Regions from separate parts of the Bacillus aquiflavi genome, predicted to be linked through region 1. Evidence: riboswitches for the same ligand, from Rfam matches in the RefSeq annotation. Region 1 holds a riboswitch; each other region holds the start of a gene.
What was found. Region 1 has a riboswitch for thiamine pyrophosphate ahead of K6959_RS08860 (ABC transporter ATP-binding protein). Riboswitches for the same ligand answer to the same signal wherever they lie in the genome.

Region 1 (7,985 bases):
ATATTTTAGATGCGAAAAACCGCAAAATCGGTAATTATTCAGGAGGAATGAGACAGCGTTTAGGAATTGCACAAGCGATTATTCATCGGCCACAGCTCGTGATGCTTGATGAACCTGTATCTGCTTTAGATCCATTTGGTCGCCGTGAAGTGTTGACGCTATTAGAAAAACTAAAAAAAGAAACAACGATATTATTTTCTACTCATATTTTAAATGACGCCGAAGAAGTTTGTGATGAAATTTTATTTCTTCATAACGGTCAAATTGTCGAATCAGGAACGATGGATGAGCTTCGTGACAAACATCAACAAGCGAAAATTGATTTTGTGTTTCATAAAAAAACAGAGGAATACGTACGTTCCTTCACAGATCAGCACCTCATTTCTTCAATCATTGTTGATGGAAATAAAGCAAGTGTCATCGTCACAGATGTAGATGCAGCTAAATCAGCATTTCTTAATGAAATTTCAGAAAAAAACTGGCCGCTAGTAAAGTTTGAAATTAGTAAAATCACACTTGAAGATGTTTTTATGAAGGTGGTGCAAAAATAATGAGGCAATGGTCGATTTTATTAAATAAAGAAATACTTGAGATGTGGCGGAGCTTTAAATGGATCTGGGTTCCGATGACGTTTATTTTACTAGGAATGATGGATCCGCTAACGTCTTATTATATGCCGCAAATTCTTGATGCAGTAGGAGACCTTCCCGAAGGAACAATTATTGAAATTCCGACTCCAAGTGCACAAGAAGTGTTAATGATGACGGTCAATCAGTTTAACATAATGGGTGTATTAGTCATTGTTTTATTAACAATGGGTTTAATTTCTGCTGAGCGCAAAAGTGGTGTTGCTGGGATGATCTTAGTGAAACCAGTTTCAGTAGCTTATTATGTAACTGCAAAATGGACAGGTGCTCTTTTATTGCTTTTGTTATCATATTTTTTAGGGTTTTTAGCTAGCTGGTATTATGTCGGTATTTTGTTTGAACCTATCCCATTCGGAGATTTTTTCATCATCTTTATGCTTTATGGAATTTGGCTCATATTTGTGTTAACTGTATCGTTATTCTTTAATGCGATGTTAAAGTCACCGGGAGCAGTTGCATTTACCTCTTTATCCGTGATCATTATTTTAAATTTAGTTGGCGGGTTACTTTCTCATTGGCTTAAATGGAGCCCGTCTCAATTATCTGTATATGCTGGCAGCTTTTTAACTTTAGGTGAATTGCCTGATGAGATTACTGGTACTGTTCTCATTTCATTCATTTTAATTGTGATGTTGCTTATTTTCTCAGTATTCATTTTTCGGAAAAAAGAACTTGCAACTTAAAGAATAAACAAGCTGTCTATAAGACTGTAATTAGCCTTATAGACAGCTCCAATGAGGTAGCTAGTCATTTTTGTCAACTAGATTCATATAAGCATCTTTAACATCTATTTTTTCTTTCACTATTCCTGTATCGAAGAGCCAATTTGCGACCTCTGCCCAAACAGCTTCATCTTGATAACCAAATGGCAACTCATCATCATTCATTAATGGAAGAAGGACGTTTAAGCTTTCTGTTTCAACATCTTGATCAAGAGGAAAGCTTTCATTTTCTTGCCCAAGCAGTATATTTAAGCCGCCTTTTGGATCTTTTGTTACATCTTTTTGTCCTTTTGAAACTGCTTTCCAAAATCTTTTAAACAATTCCTCATTTTCTTTTAATCCTTTTTCACTTGCGACGAGTACAAGTTCATAGTAGTCAGGAACACCGAAATCTACAGGGTTAATCGTTATCATCGGATGCCCTTCTTTCTCAAGCAGTACACGTTCGTGGTTAATATAACCGCCAATAATTCCATCGACTTTCTCAGTAGAAATAGCAGGAATTAAATCCCACCCAACATCAATCATATTTACTTTTTTTTAGTCGCCGCCGTCGCTATTTACCATTACATTTAAAATCGCTTCTTCAATTTCAATTGAAGAGTAGCCGATATTTTTCCCTTCAAGATCTTTCGGACTATTAATATGACTTGTTTCCGGCACCATTAAATGATCAAGTGGATGCCGCACAAAAGCAGCTAGGGAAACGACTGGAATCCCTTCGGCACGCGAAACGACGACTTGAGGCTGGTAGCTAATTGCTAAGTCTACTTTACCAGCAGCTACAAGTCGCAATGGATCGTTCGTTTCTGCTGGCATTTTAATATCAACATCGATTCCTTCTTTGGTAAAATAGCCTTTTTCAACGGCTGTATAAATCGCAGAATGAACGGCATTAGGATACCAATCTAGCATAATACTTACTTTTTCAGTCGTCTTTTCATCCTTTTTTCCTTCTTCATTATTTTGCGTACAGCCTGCAAAAATAAATACGATACAACTAATCATGAATCCTATAAAAAAGCTTCGTCTCATAAAATACCATCACCTTTTCTTTTCTAGCTTCCATTTTAATATTCGCCGTTCTAATATCGTCACGAGTAAAAAAAAGCTCATCCCTAAAAACGATAAGATTGTGACAGCAGCAAACACACCTTCTGCATTCAAATTACCTGACATTCTTCTACTGTAATAGCCAAGTCCCTCACTTGCCCCAAGCCATTCCCCGATTGTGGCGCCAACAACTGAAAAAACAATCGCAAGCTTCAAACCTGAGAAAAATGACGGCAATGCCATTGGAATTTGTATTTTAGTAAACAATTGCCAACGACTTGCGCCCATTGATTTTAACAATTCGGTATATTCTGGATCACTGTTTTTAAGTCCATCATACGTGCTTACGACAATTGGAAAGAATGTAATTAAAACAGTTACAGCAACTTTACTCCAAATGGTATAGCCAAACCATAAGACGAACACAGGAGAGAGGGCGATAATCGGAATCGTTTGTGATATTAACACAACTGGATACAGCATTTTCTCAATAGACTTTGAAAAAAACATTGCCACAGCAAGACTTGATCCGCCGATTAAGGCAATCATAAATCCAAGGGCAACTTCCTTTAATGTAGCGGTTAAATGTTCGCCAAACAGTGATTGTTTATGTTCAATGATCATTAGTAATATTGCCGATGGTGCTGGAATAATAAATGAAGGTACCTTTTCCAGTTGAACTGCTAATTCCCAAATGAAAATAGTCGTAATAAAAAAAAGAAAAAATAAGCGATATTGGGTAAAAAACGTCTTTAATCTATTCATTGGAAATTCGCTTCTCCAAATTTTGTCGATATTTTATCATTTCTACTGTATGAATCATTTGAGCATTTCTAGGACGCGGCAGTTCTACTTTAAACTCTTCTGCTTGATCATTTGGATGTAATAGGATAATTTTATCACTTAACAATACGGCTTCCTCTAAATCATGGGTAATAAAGAAAATCGTTTTATTTAATTGCTGCCAAAATGATAATAGCCATGAATGCATCTCTCTTTTTGTTAAGGCATCAAGAGCACCGAATGGTTCATCCAATAACAAAACTTCTTTTCCTGTTAACACTGTTCGCAAAAAAGCAACTCGTTGTCTCATACCGCCCGAAAGTTCAGACGGAAGAGCATTTTCATACTCTAATAACCCAACTCGTTCCAGCCATTCTCGCGCTTTTTCTTTTGTTACGAGTGAGTCCTTTTGAATTTCTCTGACGAGCATTAAGTTTTCAAGTACGGTTCTCCACGGCAACAAAAGATCACGCTGAGGCATATAACCGACACATCCCAACGAGGCTGGATGACCGTTCACACATATTTCTCCTTCTTCTGCGTTAATAAGTCCAGCTATTAATTTAAATATTGTGCTTTTTCCAGTCCCACTTTTTCCTATTAATGAAACAAACGTTCCTTTGTCTATTTGGAGATTTAATTTGTTAATAATATTTTTTTTATTTCCTGAATTATCAATGATTCCATAAGTAACATTATGTAAATAAAGCGTCATTTTTCCACCTTCAGTCTTTCAATTAACTAGTTAAACGAGGAACACCTCTCTTTTTCAGCTTGAAGACAATTGTTGCAGGTGAGGTGCACAGCACATTTGTCACAATCTGTTCTTTTTTCGAACGAAACATGATTAATAAAAAAAACAAACCACTCTTTAGCATAAAGAGTGGTTTATATTAAAATATGTTATGATATATTTTAATGATGATCGCCACTTCCCTACGCAGGTATTAACCAGTTCAGGTTCAAAGGGTCTAGAACAAAGTTCAATCTCAGCCAGTACGGCCCCCCTAGTGTTACACGTTTATTCGATTGAAATTATCATAACAAGAATATAAGTAATTGTAAAGATGAGAGAAGTAGTGTTGCTATTTACCAAAAATGAACATTTTCAAGATTGCTGCATATTCTCTTAAATACATGAATATTTTTTTTTTTTTTCGTTGCCGGTGTTTCTGCGGCTAATGGATAGGCTTCAATTTTCAATTTTTCTGCTAACTTAACAGAACGATATAAATGGAAATCATTACTGACAATAACTGCTTTTTCAATTCCATACAGCTTTTTTGTAAATAATAAATTTTCATAAGTAGAGGTAGATCGATCCTCAATTAAAATACGATCTTTTTGGAGCCCTTCCTTTTCAAAAAATCTCCGTAGCGCTTCAGCTTCTGCAATCCCTTCGTCAGGACCTTGACCGCCAGTTAAAATGACTTTTGTATCCAAATTATTTTGTAAATATTCAAGAGCTTTTTGCGCTCGATTATATAAGCTAGGGGACATCTCTTCTCCATTCACCTTTGCTCCTAACACAATTAAATAGTCAACTTCCCCCGGCGGCGTCTTGCTTGCAGTCGTCATGATCTGTAAGTGAAAATAAGAAATCATCATGATTACGATAAAAAGCACTAGTAAAATAAGCTTCTTTTTCAAATATTTCAACATCCCATTCATGTTTTATTTAAATAGTTAATAGATATAGTAAGGACAGTGAACAGTTAATAAGTTTTTTACAAGGAGAACTTTATGAATATTCAACAACATTACCGGCAAAACGCCGTTTCTTCATTAAATGGAGGGTTAGCAGCATTTATTCCCGCTATTTTAATAGTCATCCTCACGATCAAACTCGGCGATTTTTATCAAACTTTTCTTTTCACGATTCCATTCCTAACTTATAGTATTGGCAGCTATGTTTTATTTTTACAATATGACTATAAAGCAAAGCAAGTTTGTTGGCAAGAGAGCGACAAGAAAACACCGTCATTACTTACAGGAACTGATTTTTTATTAACTTTTAACCCAGACTTATCACTCCACATTCTTATTTTTCATCAAAACGGCATTTTAGTAGGTGAAATAAAAGAAATGAAAACTACTGGAATAAAAGAGCGTAAAAAATATGCTCTTTATGACGAGAGGGGAGAGATAAAGGGAATCTATCATTTGAAAAGGAGAAAGAGAAAAGAAAGCTATTTTTATGATGCAAGGTATAACTTAATCGGCATGTACGAGGAGAAGAACTATTATTTTAAAAAAACAAGCACATTGATAGATGAAAAAGGAGTAAAATGTTATCAAGTAAATCACGAAAGTGGGTGTGCTGATTTTTCTGTTTTAAAAAAGAATGAAAAAAAGCTGGCTAATTTAAAAATTGGCTGGCTTCCGCTTGAATGGGGGAAGCGATTCAAAGATAGTAATACACCTGTATTAACGTTTCATCATCAAGCGACTGCTAAAGAAAAGATCATTATTTTTGGTTATTTAGCCAATCATTTTTATCAGTATGATATGTAAGGCATTGTTCATGTAGAAATTGATCATAGATGATAAAATAAAGGAAATTATGAAGGGAGGAGAAGTGGTATACTTCCAGTTAGCGAATAGAAACAGTTATTTATGGGCTGATAACATTTCCCCTTTTTTTATTTACGTATAAGAGCACTTATTATAATATAAGAGGATGATCGTTTATGAAAAAGTTTCTCATCGGTGCAGCTATTTTAATCGCGGTTTTGTTTGTTATTGATAAAACTATTTTAAAAGAGAAAGGAATAGCTGTTAAGATTAATGAGCATGAAAAATATGAAAAAGCAAAAAATCCGAGTGAGCTGCCGATCGGCTTAGAAAAAGGTGAACGAGCACCAGACTTTACATTGACAGATTTAAAAGGAAATACAGTTAAATTGAGTGACTTCAAAGGAAAAAAAGTAATGCTCAATTTTTGGGCAAGTTGGTGTCCGCCTTGTAAAGCGGAAATGCCTTATATGGAACAAATATATAAGAAATATAAAAAAGAAGACATTGAAATTGTTGCTGTCAATTTAACAGCAACAGAAAAAAAAGCTGACGATGTTACTCATTTTGTCGAGGAATACGGACTAACTTTTACAATTCCACTTGATGAACAAGGGGAAGTAAGTGCCCAATACGGAGTAATGGCCTACCCAACCAGTTATTTTATTGATACGGATGGCGTTATCCGCAGTAAAGCAATCGGAGCTGTAAGCGAGGACCAGATGTTAAAAGAGTTGCTAAAGCTTCAATAAAATGTGGTTAATCATTAAACATTTTTACGGTCAATAAGAGGAGGACACATGAAAAAGATTATTATTTTAATTTTCATTGCAGTAATCGGTATTGGAGGTTATTTTGGCTATCAATTTGTCATGGGGCTTATGTCAGATAAAGTAATTGAAGAAGTGGCAAATAACGTTTCCGATGAAGAGATTGAGACGATGTTAAATGAACCGTCTATTCAACAATTAATCGGCGAAAATGTGGATGATATTCAAAATATTGATTTAAGCAAAACCGATCTTCCTTTTAAAACAAAAGAGGGAGCAATTAAATCTTTAGCAAAAGAGTTTTCAGTCGGTGAAATCAAAGATATTGCTTCAAAAGTTCAAAGTGGAATGAGCAGTGAAGAAAAAGCAGAATTATATGAAATGGTCACTGAACGCTTAACAGAAGAAGAAATGGCAGCATTAAAAATGATCGCCATCCAAGAATTGCAGAAAAACCAATAACCTCAAAAAGCCGCTGTTCATCAGCGGCTTTTTGACTGTCGGCAAACGCTCGCAATCTCCGTTAGTTACTCTACGTGTAACCCCATGAACTGCATGCTCCATTTGCTTCTATAAATCAGGGTGACAGGGTGATCTCTTCCATGCAAAATCCAATTTCTATTGATGAATGGTAAGCCCGAATTCAAACAACGCATATAAAATAGAAGCACCTCCTGGTACGATAAGCGTATCTATTAAAAAAGGAGGTGCTTTTCAAATGCCACAACAAAAATTGACTATTGTCCCCGTTACATTACATACCGAAAACAATAATTCTTCTAGTTCAGTTCCAGCTGAGCTTTCCTCAAAACCTGCTTGCATGATTAAAACAGCAGCTGCGGAAATTGCCTTCTTCAACGGCGTAGAGGAGCACGTCATCCAAGCAATCATGAGGGAGTTGAAACATTGGTGAAACATGATTATACGGATGTGAAAAATATCTATATTATCTGTGGGAAAACGGATATGCGGAAGGGGATTGACGGATTGGCTACTCTAATTCAAGATTCTTTTGAATTAGACCCCTATGGCGACTCTATATTCTTATTTGCCGGATGGAAGAAAGATAGATATAAATGTCTGTATTTCGATGGGGATGGCTTCGCCATGCTCTATAAACGACTGGACAATGGTAAGCTACAATGGCCTAAAGATGAACAAGCAGTTCGTAATCTATCTCAGAAGGAGCTCAGGTGGTTGCTTGAGGGGTTATCCATTCAGCAGCCAAAGGCCATTCAACCATCGCCAAAAGGCACGTTCTGAACTTTTTCTACCTATTTTTCCTTTATTTCAAGGTTTAAAATGATTATAATAGGAGTACGAAAATGGACGAAAAGTGGTGAACATTGTGGGAAAAGACTCTTCTTCAAAGGACAAATTAATTCAATTACTCGAAGAACAATTGGCTCATTCGAACCAGCAAAATAAAGAATTAATGAAGAAGATTGATTCTCTATCACAGCAAGTTCGCCAGCTAACAAAAGCTTTATATGGTT
Region 2 (7,985 bases), 480 kb from region 1:
TAAATTGGTGTTTGGATGATAATAACATCTGCCCATTTGAATTTTTCGATTTCATCAGGAACATCATATCCATCATATACAACCGTCGTTTTAATTTCATATTTTTCCTTAAGTATATGATAGATTGAAGAGCACATTTCCTTAGTAAGATTGCCTTTTGCCCGTTCATAATAATCGTGACCATCGATTAATAGTACATTTTTCATTGAATGAACTCCTTCCTGTAAAAGTACTTTTAAAATTGTTCTTCCACAGTGAATCCTTTATTTTGGAGTATATTTACGATGCCGTTCTCTCCCACAAAATGAGCCGCCCCGACGATAACAAAATAAGTTCCTTTTTCTTCGCTATTTAAAAACTCTTCAATTTTAACAGCCATATCTTTATTTCGTTGATCCATAAACACTTCATTAAATTGCTTATACTCTTCACTATCATCCTCAGACTCTAGTAAAACTTGACTAAGCTGTTCAGCGTTACCTGATTTCCAAGCGGTTACGAGCTTCTCTATGTTTTCTTTAGCGGTTTTCTTTTCAGCAAAATAAACTTCTATCAATTTTTTTTGGATTTCCGGAGATAATTGATCAAATAAATCGAGTTGAAAGGTTACTCCTTCTAATTCAATGATCTCTTTATCATCTTTTTCCTTTTTTAAGAAGTGATAATCAATTCCCAGTTCAGAATCGTAGCCAAGCTTTTGCGCTTGCAGGCCCTCTAAAACCATTGAAATATACCATGTTTCATATTCATTTAACATTGATATATTAATCCCGTACTCTTGCAACTCTGATTTCAGCTGGCTGTATAAATCGGCTGGTAAGTCGGCTTGCAGTGTCTTTCCGTCTGCATATTTCGCTTTTTCCTCTAGCTCTTTCTGCATTTGCAATTGATTCATATTAAAAATATCCGCTTCAACTGCTAAATATGTTGATTGATCAAATGCTGTTTCAATTTTTTCATGTAAAGGATAAAAATCTTCAGTCGCGACGTGAATTGAACCTAACATATAGACAACGTTGTCATTATGAGTGATTTTCCAAAAAGGACCGATCGTCCCAGGCTTTTCATCAGCTTGTTCTTTTTTAGCTGATTGATCTTCTTTCATTTTAATACTTTGTGATTTTTTTTCGTCTGCTTTTTGCTCTGCTTCCTCCGTCGTACTGCATGCCGTCATACTAAATACGAGAACAAGTAACATGAGTAAAACATTGAATAATTTCTTCATCCGGCAAAAACATCCTTTCAATCTAACGTATTCACTTATCAATTCAAACTAACTAAAAATGATTAAAAACCCAATAAATGGCTCTTAATTACTATAACATATTCAACTCTGAAACTAACATCATTCTTTTTAACTAATTAAAAAAAGCTGAACAATTGGCACTCTTTTCTGCGGTACCAATGATTCAGCTTTAATCTGTTTGCTATGCTACATAATTGTGAGAATGATGTGTTTATAAAGCTTAATAATAAAGAACCTCTACTTTTTCACACTTTTTGCATTGACGATAACCTGTCATCTCAACATACTCATGCAAGCAATGATGTTGAATGTGTTTAATTTCAGCTTGGAGCTGCTGAATATGTTCTTTATGTTTCTTTATTTCTCTTTTTAGCTCACCGACGTTAGCTGCTTCCGATTTATTGATAAATAGATGAGCCACCTTCGACAAACTCCTTTGCCTTTTCTTTCAATCCTTTTTCAATCTCTTCTTCCGACATGTTTCGAATATCATGAGAAATCCTCATTGAACAAAATTTTGGACCGCACATTGAACAAAAATGGGCTGTTTTAGCTCCTTCTGCTGGAAGTGTTTCATCATGATACTCTTTTGCTCGCAACGGATCTAAAGACAGATTAAATTGATCATTCCAGCGAAACTCAAAACGGGCTTTTGATAAAGCATCGTCTCGTAACTGTGCTCCCGGATGACCTTTTGCTAAATCAGCTGCATGTGCAGCAATTTTGTAGGCGATTACTCCTTCGCGCACATCGTTTTTATTCGGTAACCCTAGGTGCTCTTTTGGCGTTACATAACATAACATTGCTGTACCGAATGAACCAATCATTGCTGCCCCAATTGCTGAAGTAATGTGATCATATCCTGGTGCAATATCGGTTGTAAGTGGTCCTAATGTGTAAAATGGCGTGTCATGACAAAGTTGTTGCTGTTTTTCTACATTTTCTTTAATTAAATGCATCGGGACATGTCCAGGCCCTTCAATCATTACTTGAACATCATGCTTCCAAGCGATTTTCGTTAATTCGCCTAATGTTTCAAGCTCAGCAAATTGTGCTTCATCATTAGCATCCGCGATAGAACCTGGTCGTAACCCATCACCTAATGAAATCGAAATATCATATCTTTTTAAAATTTCACAAATATCTTCAAAGTGTGTGTAAAGAAAATTCTCTTTATGATGGGCTAAAAACAATTGCGCCATAATCGAGCCGCCGCGAGAAACAATTCCAGTTGTTCGTTTACTTGTTAAAGGAATATACCGTAATAATACCCCTGCATGGATTGTAAAATAATCAACACCTTGTTCAGCCTGCTCAATTAGCGTATCACGGTAAATCTCCCACGTAAGGTTTTCCGCAATGCCATCGACCTTTTCGAGAGTTTGATAGATTGGAACAGTACCGACTGGAACAGGAGAATTACGAATAATCCATTCTCTTGTCGTGTGAATATGTTTTCCAGTGGATAAATCCATAATCGTATCTGCTCCCCAACGAATGGCCCATGTCATTTTCTCTATCTCTTCAGAAATAGATGAAGAAACTGCAGACGTTCCAATATTAGCATTCACCTTCACATGGAAATTTCGCCCGATAATCATCGGTTCACTCTCGGGATGATTAATGTTTACAGGGATAATTGCTCTTCCAGACGCAACTTCTTTGCATACAAATTCTGGATCAAGATTTTCCCTTATAGCGACAAATTCCATTTCCGGTGTAATGATCCCTTTTTTTGCATAATGCATTTGGGTGACAGTTTTTCCTGTTTTCGCTCTCACTATTTTTTTATTTGTAAATATATTGTCTTCGAATGTTACTCTAGGCGAATACTCCTCAACATCACTGCGTTCTAATATCCATTGTCTACGAAGGGGCGGCAATCCTTTTTCTATCTTTATATCGCAATGAGTATCTGTATACGGTCCGCTAGTATCGTACACTCGTACAGGCGGATTTTCTTCAGGTGCACTTTGAGAGATTTCTCTCATCGGAACTTTTATATCTGGTCTCGATCCTTCTATATAAACTTTTTTACTATTTGGAAATGGGGTTAAATTTGCCATATTTTCATCCTCCGTTTTCTACTCGCTTATTTTTTTGAATCAGTCGTTTTTCATTCACACTTCTATATCACGAATAGCTTCATTTATTTATCAATAAAAAACACCTCCAATGTAATAGCACTGGAAGTGAAAGCGGTAATAAACAAAGAACATCATGGCTGTAGTCAAAAAAGCAGACTCCGGCAAGGGGAATCTGCTTATGCATGACGAAAATCCATACACTTCCCTACGCTGGTTTTAACCAGATCAGGTTCAAGGGTCAAAGACTATCGGGTCTTAATCTCAGCCGGCCATATCCCGGCACCCCCAGTGCCAAATATTCAATTTACAATACATTCATAACTATACCATAACATTCCTTGTTTTTAAAGCTTCATTGTTATCAAATTAAATGACAACTCATATAAATTCAAGTATACTATTGCTTACAATTCGAAAATCGAAATAAATATTGTGAGGAAATTGCCTATGTGGAGAAACCGTAATGTATGGATTATCTTATTTGGTGAGTTTATTGCAGGTCTTGGCTTATGGACGGGAATAATCGGAAACTTAGAATTTATGCAAGATAAAATACCTTCTGATTTTGTCAAATCTTTAATTTTATCAAGTGGGTTACTAGCAGGTATTATCGTTGGTCCGCTCGCCGGAAAAATAATAGATCAGACAAAAAAGAAAACAGTCATGGTTTATTCAGGCTTAGGCAGAATGTTTAGTGTCGTCTTTATGTTTATCGCTATTTACACGGGCTCCGTTTGGTGGATGGTGTTATTTATGATTAGCATGCAAATTTCTGCCGCTTTTTATTTTCCCGCTCTCCAATCAGCTATTCCACTCATTGTGAAGGAAAAGGATTTATTGCAATTAAATGGAGTTCATATGAATGTCGCAACTTTGTCTCGAGTTATTGGCACCGCACTTGCAGGAGCAATGCTCGTTGTAATGTCGCTATTCATGCTATACATCTCATCGTTTATCGCTTATTTTATTCTCTTTATTTTTACGTTATTTTTACAAATTGAAGAAACGAACAAACAAAAAAATATTTCTGAAAATCAATCAAAAGGTGACTTTAAAGAAGTATTGCCGATTATTAAAGGTTTTCCAATTATTATGATGACATTAATTATGACCCTTGTACCATTGTTATTTATCGGTGGTTTTAACTTAATGGTCATCAATATCAGTGAAATTCATCATGATCCTTCCGTGAAAGGATTGATTTATGCAGCAGAAGGAATTGCTTTTATGATTGGAGCTTTTTTCATCAAACAAATCAGTCATAAATGGTCACCTTATGGAATTATGTTCTTCTTTTCCGTTATAATTGGGTTAGCCCAATTGTCATTATATTTCGTTGATTTCAAATTACTAACAATCGCTTCATTCGCTGTCTTTGGTTTTGCAGTTGGATGCTTTTTCCCAACAGCCGCTACGATATTCCAAACAAAAATGCCTAAAAAATATCATGGACGTTTCTTTTCATTTCGAAACATGCTTGATCGGATCATTTTCCAAATCGTTCTTTTAGGAACAGGTTTTCTGTTAGATTTAATTGGATTAAAAATGATGGTGATTGTATTTGGGATTATTTCCTTATCGTTAACAACTATTTTTTATATTCGTTACAAACGTTACAGTAGGGAACAAAATCAAAAAAAAGATGTTACAGCAGTATAAAAAAACGGATTTAGCTTAGAAGCAATTTTTTTAGCTATTCTGACGATATATCCGAGTGAGAACACGAGTTCCATAATGTCGTATAAGACTGCTTTCTTACACGAAGAACCCTAAAAAACTATTATGATGCGAATAGTAAATTTCACTTTAAGTGGAAATTTATGATAAAATAAAAGCAGCGATAGAACAGGCTTTCTATTTAAGGGTGGTCGGCATTCATCCCAACAGGAGGGGGTGATGCTGTTGTCAGTTTTTGAAGCGTTGATGTTTGCACTGGCTTTTACTGGTTTAGTCATTTCAGTGCTGTCATTTAACCAAAAAAAGAAATAACCCACCCTTGAGCTTGCCGGCTAAGATGGATTATTTCTTCATTTCTACGCCCGATCTCCCCTTTAAAGGGAACTGTTCTATTGTGACCAAAGATGAAACAACATCTTTGGTCTTTTTTAAATATATGTATTCTTTTACTTATATTATACAAAAAATCTCGAAAATAAACTATTTTTTTATTATGTCATATTTTTGAATATGTAGCTAATTCGACAACATCTAATAAAAAATTATTTTTTAATAAGCTGCTTGATTAGTTGACTAAGCTGTTGAATTCCTTGTTTCAACTCAAGGATGGGTGCATACGCATAAGAAAGCCGAAGATAACGTCCTGAATCTTCCCCATAAATATGGCCAGGATTAATAAGCAGTCCATTAGCTCGTGCCTTCATAAACAGATCTCTCATTGAAATTTTCGGCTTTATTTGTATCCAGACAAACAATCCTCCTGATGGGATCTCCCAACAAGCAATATCGCTTAAATAAGTTTCTAATGCGAATAGCACAATCCCCCTTCGTACTTTTAATTGCTCTCTTACGTAAACTAAATGCTTTTCATATAAACCGCTATCAAGCCATTCAAATGCAACACTTTGCGAGATCGAGCTTGAACCATAATCTGTTTGCATTTTAATATCCGCCAAACGCTCAATAACAGGCTCTGATCCTACGATCCAGCCAATTCGCAAGCCGGGGCTTAAAGTTTTCGATAGACTGTCAACAAATAAAACATGACCTGAGGAATCGAAGGCTTTTAATGGCAACGGCGGTTTTTCATCAATCCACAACTCTCGATAAATATCATCTTCAATCATTGGGAGCTGTTCTTTTTCACACAATTTAAGAATTTCTTGACGATGTTGAGATGATAATAATCTTCCTGTCGGATTGTGAAAGCACGGAATCGTATATAAAATCGCTTGCTCTCGCTTCGACTTTCGCGTAAAAAAATCGCTTTGATCTAATGAGACACCAGTTAACTTCATCCCTGCTGATTGAAACAAATGAAGTGAGTACAAATACGAAGGTTTTTCTAGTAAAATCGTTGAGCCTATTTTTAAAAGACCAATCGATATTAACTGCAATGCCTGTAATGCCCCGCTCACAATCAAAATAGAGGCAGGAGAAGCTTTAATACCAATTGTTAATAAATAGTTGCTTATCGCTTCACGCAAATGTAGTGATCCCTTCGGTTCCTCATATCCAAATGAACTCATTTTTTCACTTGCTCTTCTCATTACATCCCTCATCGTCTGCAACGGAAAAAGTTCGGGGGACAGCTCACCTTTGCTTAGTTGGATTAAACTTGAATTCGACTCTGTAGCATTAATCTCTTGAACTGTTGTTTTACTAGGCTCATATATCCCTAACGGAACATTATCATTCCAATTTGGAAGTGAGGTTGCTGCTAATAATGACCATGTATTATTAATAACAATTGTTCCCTTCCCCATTTTACCCTCAATTAAGCCATCTGCCGCTAATTCCTCTAATGCGGTAATAACAGTACTTCTGTTTACATTTAGCAACTTCGCCAGTTGGCGTTGGCTGGGGATCTTACTTCCAATCGGCCATTCTCCATTGGAAATTTTATCACGTATAAAAGTGATAATTTGTTGATATTTAGGTGTTCGATCATTTAGTTTCAAGTTCATCTTACAATCCCTCATTTAAAAAGGTGGTTGGTCTTTTTTAGACTAACTGGTTGAGGACATTTTTGCAAATAGTCCGTAAAATAAAAAAGATGAATTAAATAAAAAGAAAAAAAAGTTTTTTTTCCTCGAAAAATGAAACGATTGCTATTTAGGTGGAAACAAGTCATAACGAAATGCAAAATGCGAAATTTTTTTAAGGAAGTGTTAAATAAATCATGAAAGAGAAAAAAAAAAAACACCGTCAGTATTTATAGGGTACAGCATAACTATTTTTTTCTTTGGGCTTCGGCATTTCCAGCGATTCGAATTGGCTTAGAAGCATATAGCCCTTTGCATTTAACTTTACTGCGTCTTCTTGTTGGATCTCTCGCTCTTGTCATTTTCGCTCTTATTACGCGCATGAGGCTGCCACATATAAAAGATATTCCGATGATTTTGCTTCTTGGGGGATTCGGCTTTGCTGCCTATCATACAGCTTTAAACTATGGAGAAATGACAGTGAGCGCTGGTGCCGCTAGTTTAATTATTTCAACAGCGCCCATTTTTACTGCTCTATTATCGTTATTCTTTTTCAAAGAACGATTAAAAATATCGGCTTGGATTGGCGCAGTCGTTAGTTTATTAGGCGTTGCCTTCATTTCCCTCGGCTCTTCAGATCACCTTCATTTGAATAGCGGGGCATTATTCGTTCTTATTGCCGCTTTTGTCGAGAGTATTTATTTTGCCTTTCAAAAGCCTTATTTAAAAAAATATGGATCACTTGCATTTACGACTTATTGTCTCTGGGCTGGAACGTTGTTTATGCTTATATTTCTTCCTGGACTTGGTGAGGAAATAATGGCAGCTCCGTTTAAAGTGACCTTGAATGTCGTTTACTTAGGAATCTTTCCAACTGTAATTGCTTATATCGCTTTAGCCTATGTTACAAGTCGTGTCGGGGCTTCTGAAGCGACAAGCTCCCTTTATTTAATTCCTGCTCTTGCATTTATAATTTCTTGGATCTGGCTC
Region 3 (7,985 bases), 1.4 Mb from region 1:
GATGCAAGTGAATCGGAGGAAGATGGTACAGCTTTAACACCATTGGAACAAAAGATTTCAATAGAAAAACACAAAATAAAAACGGATGAAGAAATGCGTAAAGAAGAAATTATTCGATTTCAACAGACGATTGCAAATTTTGGACTATCTTTTAGTGATTTGGTTGAGCAATCACCTAAGCATGCAGATGCGAGAAAAAATGCAATGCTGATAGCAAAAGCCCTCGTAGAGCATCATGATCTTTTTAATGCACTTTTTGAGACGAAAAGGTTACCAATTAAGGGTTTAGAAGAGCTAGTAAACGTAAGTAAAAAAAACAATAGAACGAAATCGGAAATATATTATTGCAGTTGCGATTATTTTAAATGGAGATTTCGTATTTTTAAAAGATTATATAAAAGGGGTGTTGGAAACGTGAAAAAAGGAATTATTATCGAAATGGATGAACGTTTTTTAACATTACTAACCCCTGATGGTGAATTTTTACGTGCTCGAAAGTTAAACCAAGATTACGAAATTGGTCAAGAAATTGAATTTGTCCCTATCCGAACAAAAAAACGTCAAAAAAAGTCATTTTTCACGTTGTCCTCCTTACAAATGAAGGCTGCTTTAGTAGCATCAATCGCCTTGATCGCAGCAATTTTATTGCCTTTTTACAATGGAAATAAAGTATATGCTTATATGACGATTGATATCAATCCAAGTATTGAAATTGGCGTTAATAAAAATATGGATGTAATTAAGCTAGCTGCATATAATGACGAAGGAAAATCAATCATAAATGAATTAACGGATTGGAAACGAAAAGACATTTCTACTGTAATGAAATTAATATTAAATAAAAGTAAAGAACGAGACTATATTAATGATCGAGATCAAGTTCTGATTGCGACCGTTTATGAAGGAAAGCAGAAGAACAAATTTGAAGAAAAGTTGGACAGCTGTATAAAGGAAATAAAAATTGTTCTTAAAAAAGAAGACCTTCTTCTAAAGGTTATTGAAGGAACGACGGAAGATAGAATCAAAGCGAAGGAAAAAGGACTATCAACTGGAAGATATATAGAAAGAAAACAACAAAAATTTATGGAAAATAAAACAAAGAAAAGTGAGCATAAAAAAGAAACGAAAGAAGAAGAAAATAAATTAGAACCTTCTTCTGATCAAGTGGAAAAGGAAAACAAAGAAATAGAAGAGCCTAATCCTACAACTGCTCCTCCAAACAGCAATGGTCAAGGCAATAATAAAGAAAACGTTCCTATAAACCATCAACATCATCAAAAAAAAAAATCATTATCAAAATCAAAACGCAAACCAAAATACGAACCAAAACGCAAACCAAAATGCAAACCAAAACGGAAACCAAAACGCAAATCAAAACCGAAACCAAAATGCAAACCAAAATCGAAATCAAAACGGAAACCAAAACGGAAACCAAAACGCAAATCAAAACCGAAACCAAAATGCAAACCAAAATCGAAATCAAAATGGAAACCAAAATGCAAATCAAAATTCTAAAGCCCCAGAAACGAAAAATACACCTCCAGGCCAAATAAAAAAAAATGAACAAAGTAATGAAAATGGACATAATGGCAATGAAGGAAAGGGGCAAAACAACCATAATGGAAATAATGGAGAGGGAAATAAAGCAAAAGAACAATCTGTTCCAGGAAACGGACAATAGAGAAATCAAGAAGAAAGACCCGGAAACGGGAATCATAAAGGTAATTAATCATTGGAAAACGAGCCGCATATAATATAGGCTCGTTTTGTGTTTTTTTACTAGCTGTAGTCTATACAGTCTCGTACGCTTATACACTGGAAGGGTTAGAAGGGAAATAGGCCAATCAATAGAGAATCTAGTTTGTTAATAAATGATTTGTAATTTTTTAACGTCCCAATTAATTTACTATGTACGACATTAGGATGAATTGATTAAATACCAATACCTTTTTTATAAAGTATTTTTCTCCATGATCATTTGAATCCTTAGATATTCTTGTATCAAAACTGCTAATAAAGGCGTTCTGTTAGCAGGAATATCGCTTGTGGCCAGCGTAAATTTTAGAAATTTCTATAGTTTAATTTTTATTTAACTTAATATTTTTCCTAGTGCTTTAACACAGTCTTTAAAAAAAGAATGATGTAAATGATAATATTAAAAGGAGATTAATCATATTATTTGTATTTATTTCCATATTCGTGGTGAAACTATTTCGTTTTTAAGAATATCCTCCGCTGTATACTGGAAATATGGGGATATCTGATTGTTTCTGTAAATAAAAGAGGAATTAAAGGAAGATGGCTAGGGTCAACCCACGTAAACCCATTTTCAGATGTCACGTAAGATGGACGAGGGGATCCAAAGCTTATTACAAGATTCACATAGCCTGTTTCACCAATTATTGGAGGTTTTGGTTTTTTCAACTTAATTCAACATTAGTCATGGGAAAATATTATCCATGCGGAAAATATGTAAGCGCTAGTTATTTTAATTCATGTTACTGGGACATGATGATTATGAATCAAATTGCAATGATAGTTTCTATGAAAAATAATAATTCTATATTGCGGAGACAGTGAATAAGCCACCTGTTTTCCGGGTGGCTTTAGAGATGTATTTTCAACTATCCTGTCCCGTTAGTTGAATAAGAATTGATATTTATATCGTGAATTTAGTTAACCTAAGTATATTATAATTTTCTAAATTTTGTATTAAATTCCCTCTAATAATTAAGTCATTCGAAGAGGAATGAAATTAAAATTGAGGATGGTAACTTAGCAGTCCAATTCATCAGGTTGATAGTGAAGTAGAATGATGATATGCTTTAACTAAAGTTTCATATTTAACACTGGGGGAGCCGTAAAAGGCTGAGACTGAACGAATGTTCTAAACCCTTTGAACCTGAACTGGGTCGTGCCAGCGGAGGGAAGTGGGCAAAGTTTACAAAATAACAGTTAAGTGAATTGTTTGCAGTAGCCCCCTTCTTTTAGAAGGGGGCTATTTTTATCGTACAAAGGTAAGTATTTTAGGAGGTGATGTGATTAGGCAGCCGCTCTTGTTTTTATTAAGTAAATGATGAATAAATAAGGAAGGTGTAAATAATCATGTCTGAAATAAAAGTCAAACGTTTTACAGATCGTCTGTTTGAAAATGCGCAGGAAGTATGGGGGAAAAATCATGAACATCCTTTCGTTCAAGGAATAGGAAAAGGTACATTGTCTAAAGATGTGTTTGCGTATTATATGAAGCAGGATTATGCTTATTTAATAGATTATTCTAAGCTTTTTGCACTTGGAGTGTTGAAATCACAAACACTTGATCAAATGAATAAATTTTCGCATATTTTACATGAAACACTTCATTTTGAAATGGAACTCCATCGTCAATATGCAGATGAATTTGGAATATCACGGGAAGACTTAGAGAAGACGGAGCCGACTCCAGTAAATCTTGCTTATACAAGATATATGCTCAATACTGGTCAAAACGGATCTTTGGCAGAGCTTGTTTCTTGTCTCCTTCCATGTGCATGGGATTATTGGGAAATTGGAAAGCTATTAAAAGAAAAATACGGAGAAAACTTATCTTCCAATCCTTATAAAAATTGGGTTGAAACATATTCTTCGACGGAATTTGGTCAATTGGCCATATGGCTTATCGATATGATGGATGAGTTAGCAGAGGGAAAACCAGAAAGAGAATTAGCTGAATTAGAAAAACATTTCTTAATAACATCAAAATATGAGTATTTGTTTTGGGATATGGTTTATAACCAAGAAGATTGGAAAGTGTAGTTAAAATAAGGCTGGAAAAAACAACTCGTTTTTTCCAGCCTTATTATATTTTTGCTACTTTAAAGTTCATTATTTTTTTAGTTTTTGAATAAACACGACTTTCAAATAATTGCCCTCTTTGAAGGTATTTATTGTTTTAAAGTCTTCTGGCAATGAGAATTCCTCAAGTAATTTATATTTTTCTCCAGTTTCTTTAAAGGCTGCATCAATGAAACTTTTAAATTTTTTCATTTGAAACGTGCTGCAATTTGTCGAGGCAATAATGATTCCATTGTCTTCTGTGATTGCAATCGTTTCTTTCAACAGTTTTTTATAATCTTTTGCGGCACTAAACGTATATTTTTTTGATCTTGCAAAGCTTGGAGGGTCTAGGATAACTAGATCGAATTTTAATTTTTTTCGTATGGCATATTTAAAGTATTGAAACACATCTTCCACGATAATATCATGGGTTTCATAATCAATTCCATTCATACTGAATTGTTCGATCGTTTTAGCTCTGCTTCTATTGGCAAGGTCGACACTCGTCGTTTTAACAGCTCCGCCTAATGCGGCAGCAACAGAAAAGGCACCTGTATAGGAAAATAAATTTAACACCATTTTTCCAGTTGCATAATGATCCTTTATCGTTTTTCTTACTTCTCGTTGATCAAAAAAAACACCAACCATTGCGCCATCATTTAAATAAATGGCAAAGTTCATACCATTCTCTTTAACAATTATAGGGAATTGTCCGCGAATCCCCTTTACGTAATCATCATCTTCCACGTATCGCCCTGCTGTGGCGAACCGCTTTTTTTGATAAATGGCTTCATATGTAGTTACTTTTTCTAGTGCGCGAATGATCGTGTCTTTAAATTTATAAATACCTTTGTTATACCAGTTGATTAAATAAAAACCGTTAAAATAATCTATTGTAAAGCCACCAATTCCGTCTCCTTCACCGTTAAATACACGAAAAGCATTTGTGTTTTTATTTTGATAAAGCTGGTTTCTTTTTAATAAAGCGGATCGAATCACTTTTTCAAAAAAGCCTTCGTTTATTTTTTCTGTTTCGTTATGGCTAATCATCCAGCCAAAGCCTTTATTTTGCTTTCCATAATAGCCTTTACCGATAAAACAGCCTTGATCATCAATGAGCTTGATCATTGTTCCTTCAGTTTTTACACGTTCCAAACTAGGTATCGCTTCTTTTAGCAGGAGCGGATAGCCATTTTGATAACGATGTTGATATTTACGATTTACTTTTAATGTGATTTCTTCTGACATCTTTTCACCCTATTCACTAAACAGACTTTCGCTAGCTAATATGATTCCCATTATAACAATAATCTATTATATAATAATAGATATTAGACTGTAGACAAGAGGATTTCCAAATCACCAATCTAAAAAAATTCTTTAAATCATTGGCTAATCATTAGATAAAATATTAACAGACGTTCAATTAGAATACGTTTTTCAGGTAATACGTTGATCAATTATCTTTACGATTGTACACAAATGAAAATATGACAAAGATGAATATTACGAAACTAACAGTAGCAAAAATAACACTAAGAACTTTTTTAGACTCGCGAAAAGTTTCATACGCAAAAATCCCCATTGCAATCGCAATGATAAAATTACAAAGTAATAGTAGTGTATTTTTTCTCATCATATTAATCCCCTCTAGCTATCTTTATTGACAAATGCCTATTTTAAAAAATCTACACTTAAATACAGTATAATTGTTTATATCATACATGAATTTGATATATAACCTTTATTCTTTATTTAAACTTTATTTCTAATTAACTGTTTTTTGTGTATGCGACTTTCAATTGAATAGTGAAATAAATTGAAGGTGTATAGTACAGATGGAGGTAATTCATGAGTAGACATTGGCAACAGTTAATTGAATATTATCGAACTAAATAAATGAACAAAATTTTCATACGATACAGATGGAGGAAGATAATGAAGAATATAATTGTTCAGCGGTTAAAAGAAATTGAAACAGAGGAAAATGTTAAAATCGTTTATGCTTGTGAATCTGGAAGCAGAGCATGGGGATTTCCTTCTAGAGATAGCGACTATGATGTACGTTTTATTTATGTTCATCCGCCTGAGTGGTATTTGTCTATTTTTGATAAACGAGATGTAATTGAACGGCCAATAAATGATTTGCTCGATATAAATGGGTGGGATTTACGAAAAGCTTTACAGCTATTTCGAAAATCGAATCCGCCTTTGCTTGAGTGGCTTCAGTCTCCTATTAAATATGATGAGAAATATACAATTGCGGAGAAACTAAGACAGTATTCTGCATCCGCCTACTCAAGAAAGGCATGTATTTATCACTATCTCAATATGGCAAAACGAAATAATCAAGGTTATTTGCAAGGAGAAGAAAGAAAAAAATAAAAAAATATTTTTACGTACTGAGACCCATTCTTGCGGCAATGTGGATTGAACGCTTTGCCACAATTCCGCCAATTGAATTTGATTCTTTAGTACGTGAACTTTTGCCAGCTGGTGAGCTAGTCAATCAAATTGAAATATTATTAGCTAGAAAAAAGGCTGGCGAAGAATTGGATCTTGAACCAAAGATAAATATAATTCATGATTTTATTCATAAACAGTTCAGCTATTTAGAAGATCAAGCAAAAGCCATTCCTGCAAAAATGAAAGAGAATGATAATTATTTAGATCAGTTTTTTCGAAATGCCTTAAAAGAAGTTTTTAACGATTAAATAATGTAAAAGTTCCTGTCATTCGATCGATTTTCATAAAGCCTTACTTGATCGTATAGTTCGCTATGGGCAAATGTAAAAGCATACGATGATCCTTTTCCCCATACATTGAAATGAGAAGATGAAGATGGGGGGACAAAGCATGCAGTTTTATTATGGATCGCAAATGCCTCTGCGGATTTTAGATGAGGCAGAGTTTTGGAAGCACCAAGAGGAAGAACATACGGTCGTCATTCGCGAGCTTGTAGCGGGATTAGAGGAGATGTATGTTAAGGCATTAAAAGAGTGGGAGGAAGCTTTGTCTAAAACACATAAGCAAGTCCTTCGTTTTATCGAGTCGGTTGTTCGTGCGGGGCAATATGTTCCAAACCAACTGTATGAACAAGTTTTAAAGCTCGTTTCATTTTGTTTACAGCAAAGTTTAGATTTTATTAAATTATGTGAACAAATAAAAACAGAAAGTGAAGCAGTAAGTAAAAATCCAACTGCAAAAGTAGTATTAAATCATATTATACGTGAATCAGAATATTTTGTCGGTATTGCTCAAGTCCTTTTATATTCAAGTACAGGACAATCATCATAATGTTTTCCATTTTTCTTTATGAATTAGCTTATTTCCCTTCTGATAATTTGAAGGAGAAATGGGCTTTTTTCTTCTTTTATCTCCCGAAGAGAATTCAAGAATTTAAAATTCTTCTGCAAAATATATAACTAATATTTTGCTATTTTATAATGTAAATATCAACTTAACTAGGATAAGGTAAATACCTATATATATATATATATATATATATATATATTAATATAATTAGGAAGTGGTGAAATCAACATGAAGAAAACTTCCCCGTATATTTTATTAGTCCTTGCGACGTTATTGTGGGGAGGGAATTTTGTTATTGGACGAGCTATTTCTAGTCATATTCCCCCATTTACACTCTCTTTTTTACGATGGTGTACTGCATTTATTGTGTTTTTTCCTTTTGCCTGGCCGTTTTTGAAAAAAGAATGGAATCAAATTAAAAAATATTGGGGCATTGTTGTGCTTATGGCATTTACAGGGGTTGCAGGCTTTAATACGCTATTATATATTGCACTCCATTACACTACTTCTATCAATGCTTCACTTGTCAACACGTCAACTCCGATTATTATTTATATTTTGTCGTTTTTTATTTTGCGGGAACGGTTTCAGCAACATCAATTATTCGGGACAATACTTTCAGTGAGTGGTGTTTTCTTTATTCTTTCAAAAGGATCACTAATGAATTTAGTAGCATTTACTTTTAATGTTGGAGATTTAATTGTGATCGGAGCGGTTATTTGCTGGAGTATTTATTCTATCCTTGTAAAACAGTATGCAAGTAGATTACCTGGTTATAGTACCTTTCTCTTATCTATTGCTTTTGGAATTGTGATGCTATTCCCATTTTTTATTTATGAAATAACAAGTTCAAA

Region 2: another riboswitch for thiamine pyrophosphate. It lies ahead of thiC (phosphomethylpyrimidine synthase ThiC); the one in region 1 lies ahead of K6959_RS08860 (ABC transporter ATP-binding protein).
Region 3: another riboswitch for thiamine pyrophosphate. It lies ahead of tenA (thiaminase II); the one in region 1 lies ahead of K6959_RS08860 (ABC transporter ATP-binding protein).

Annotation. Positions count from the first base shown of each region.
Region 1 is NZ_CP082780.1:1,857,514-1,865,498, reverse strand. It holds gene K6959_RS08880 (ABC transporter ATP-binding protein) at 1-551, shown strand, start outside; gene K6959_RS08875 (ABC transporter permease) at 551-1,330, shown strand; partial or broken gene K6959_RS08870 (ABC transporter substrate-binding protein) at 1,391-2,284, opposite strand; gene K6959_RS08865 (ABC transporter permease) at 2,414-3,187, opposite strand; gene K6959_RS08860 (ABC transporter ATP-binding protein) at 3,180-3,920, opposite strand; TPP riboswitch at 4,122-4,224, opposite strand; gene K6959_RS08855 (YdcF family protein) at 4,295-4,855, opposite strand; gene K6959_RS08850 (hypothetical protein) at 4,949-5,719, shown strand; gene K6959_RS08845 (peroxiredoxin family protein) at 5,896-6,471, shown strand; gene K6959_RS08840 (hypothetical protein) at 6,520-6,951, shown strand; gene K6959_RS08835 (hypothetical protein) at 7,208-7,402, shown strand; gene tnpB (IS66 family insertion sequence element accessory protein TnpB) at 7,399-7,752, shown strand; partial or broken gene tnpC (IS66 family transposase) at 7,838-7,985, shown strand, end outside.
Region 2 is NZ_CP082780.1:1,372,622-1,380,606, reverse strand. It holds gene K6959_RS06845 (NAD(P)H-dependent oxidoreductase) at 1-206, opposite strand, end outside; gene K6959_RS06840 (TraB/GumN family protein) at 236-1,225, opposite strand; gene K6959_RS06835 (hypothetical protein) at 1,467-1,667, opposite strand; gene thiC (phosphomethylpyrimidine synthase ThiC) at 1,645-3,312, opposite strand; TPP riboswitch at 3,519-3,630, opposite strand; gene K6959_RS06825 (MFS transporter) at 3,781-4,992, shown strand; gene K6959_RS06820 (aminotransferase-like domain-containing protein) at 5,553-6,977, opposite strand; gene K6959_RS06815 (DMT family transporter) at 7,224-7,985, shown strand, end outside.
Region 3 is NZ_CP082780.1:461,741-469,725, forward strand. It holds partial or broken gene sigI (RNA polymerase sigma factor SigI) at 1-418, shown strand, start outside; gene K6959_RS02365 (anti-sigma factor domain-containing protein) at 439-1,515, shown strand; TPP riboswitch at 2,842-2,946, shown strand; gene tenA (thiaminase II) at 3,106-3,795, shown strand; gene K6959_RS02375 (class I SAM-dependent rRNA methyltransferase) at 3,865-5,064, opposite strand; gene K6959_RS02380 (hypothetical protein) at 5,273-5,452, opposite strand; partial or broken gene K6959_RS02385 (nucleotidyltransferase domain-containing protein) at 5,755-6,530, shown strand; gene K6959_RS02390 (DUF2935 domain-containing protein) at 6,673-7,113, shown strand; gene K6959_RS02395 (DMT family transporter) at 7,360-7,985, shown strand, end outside.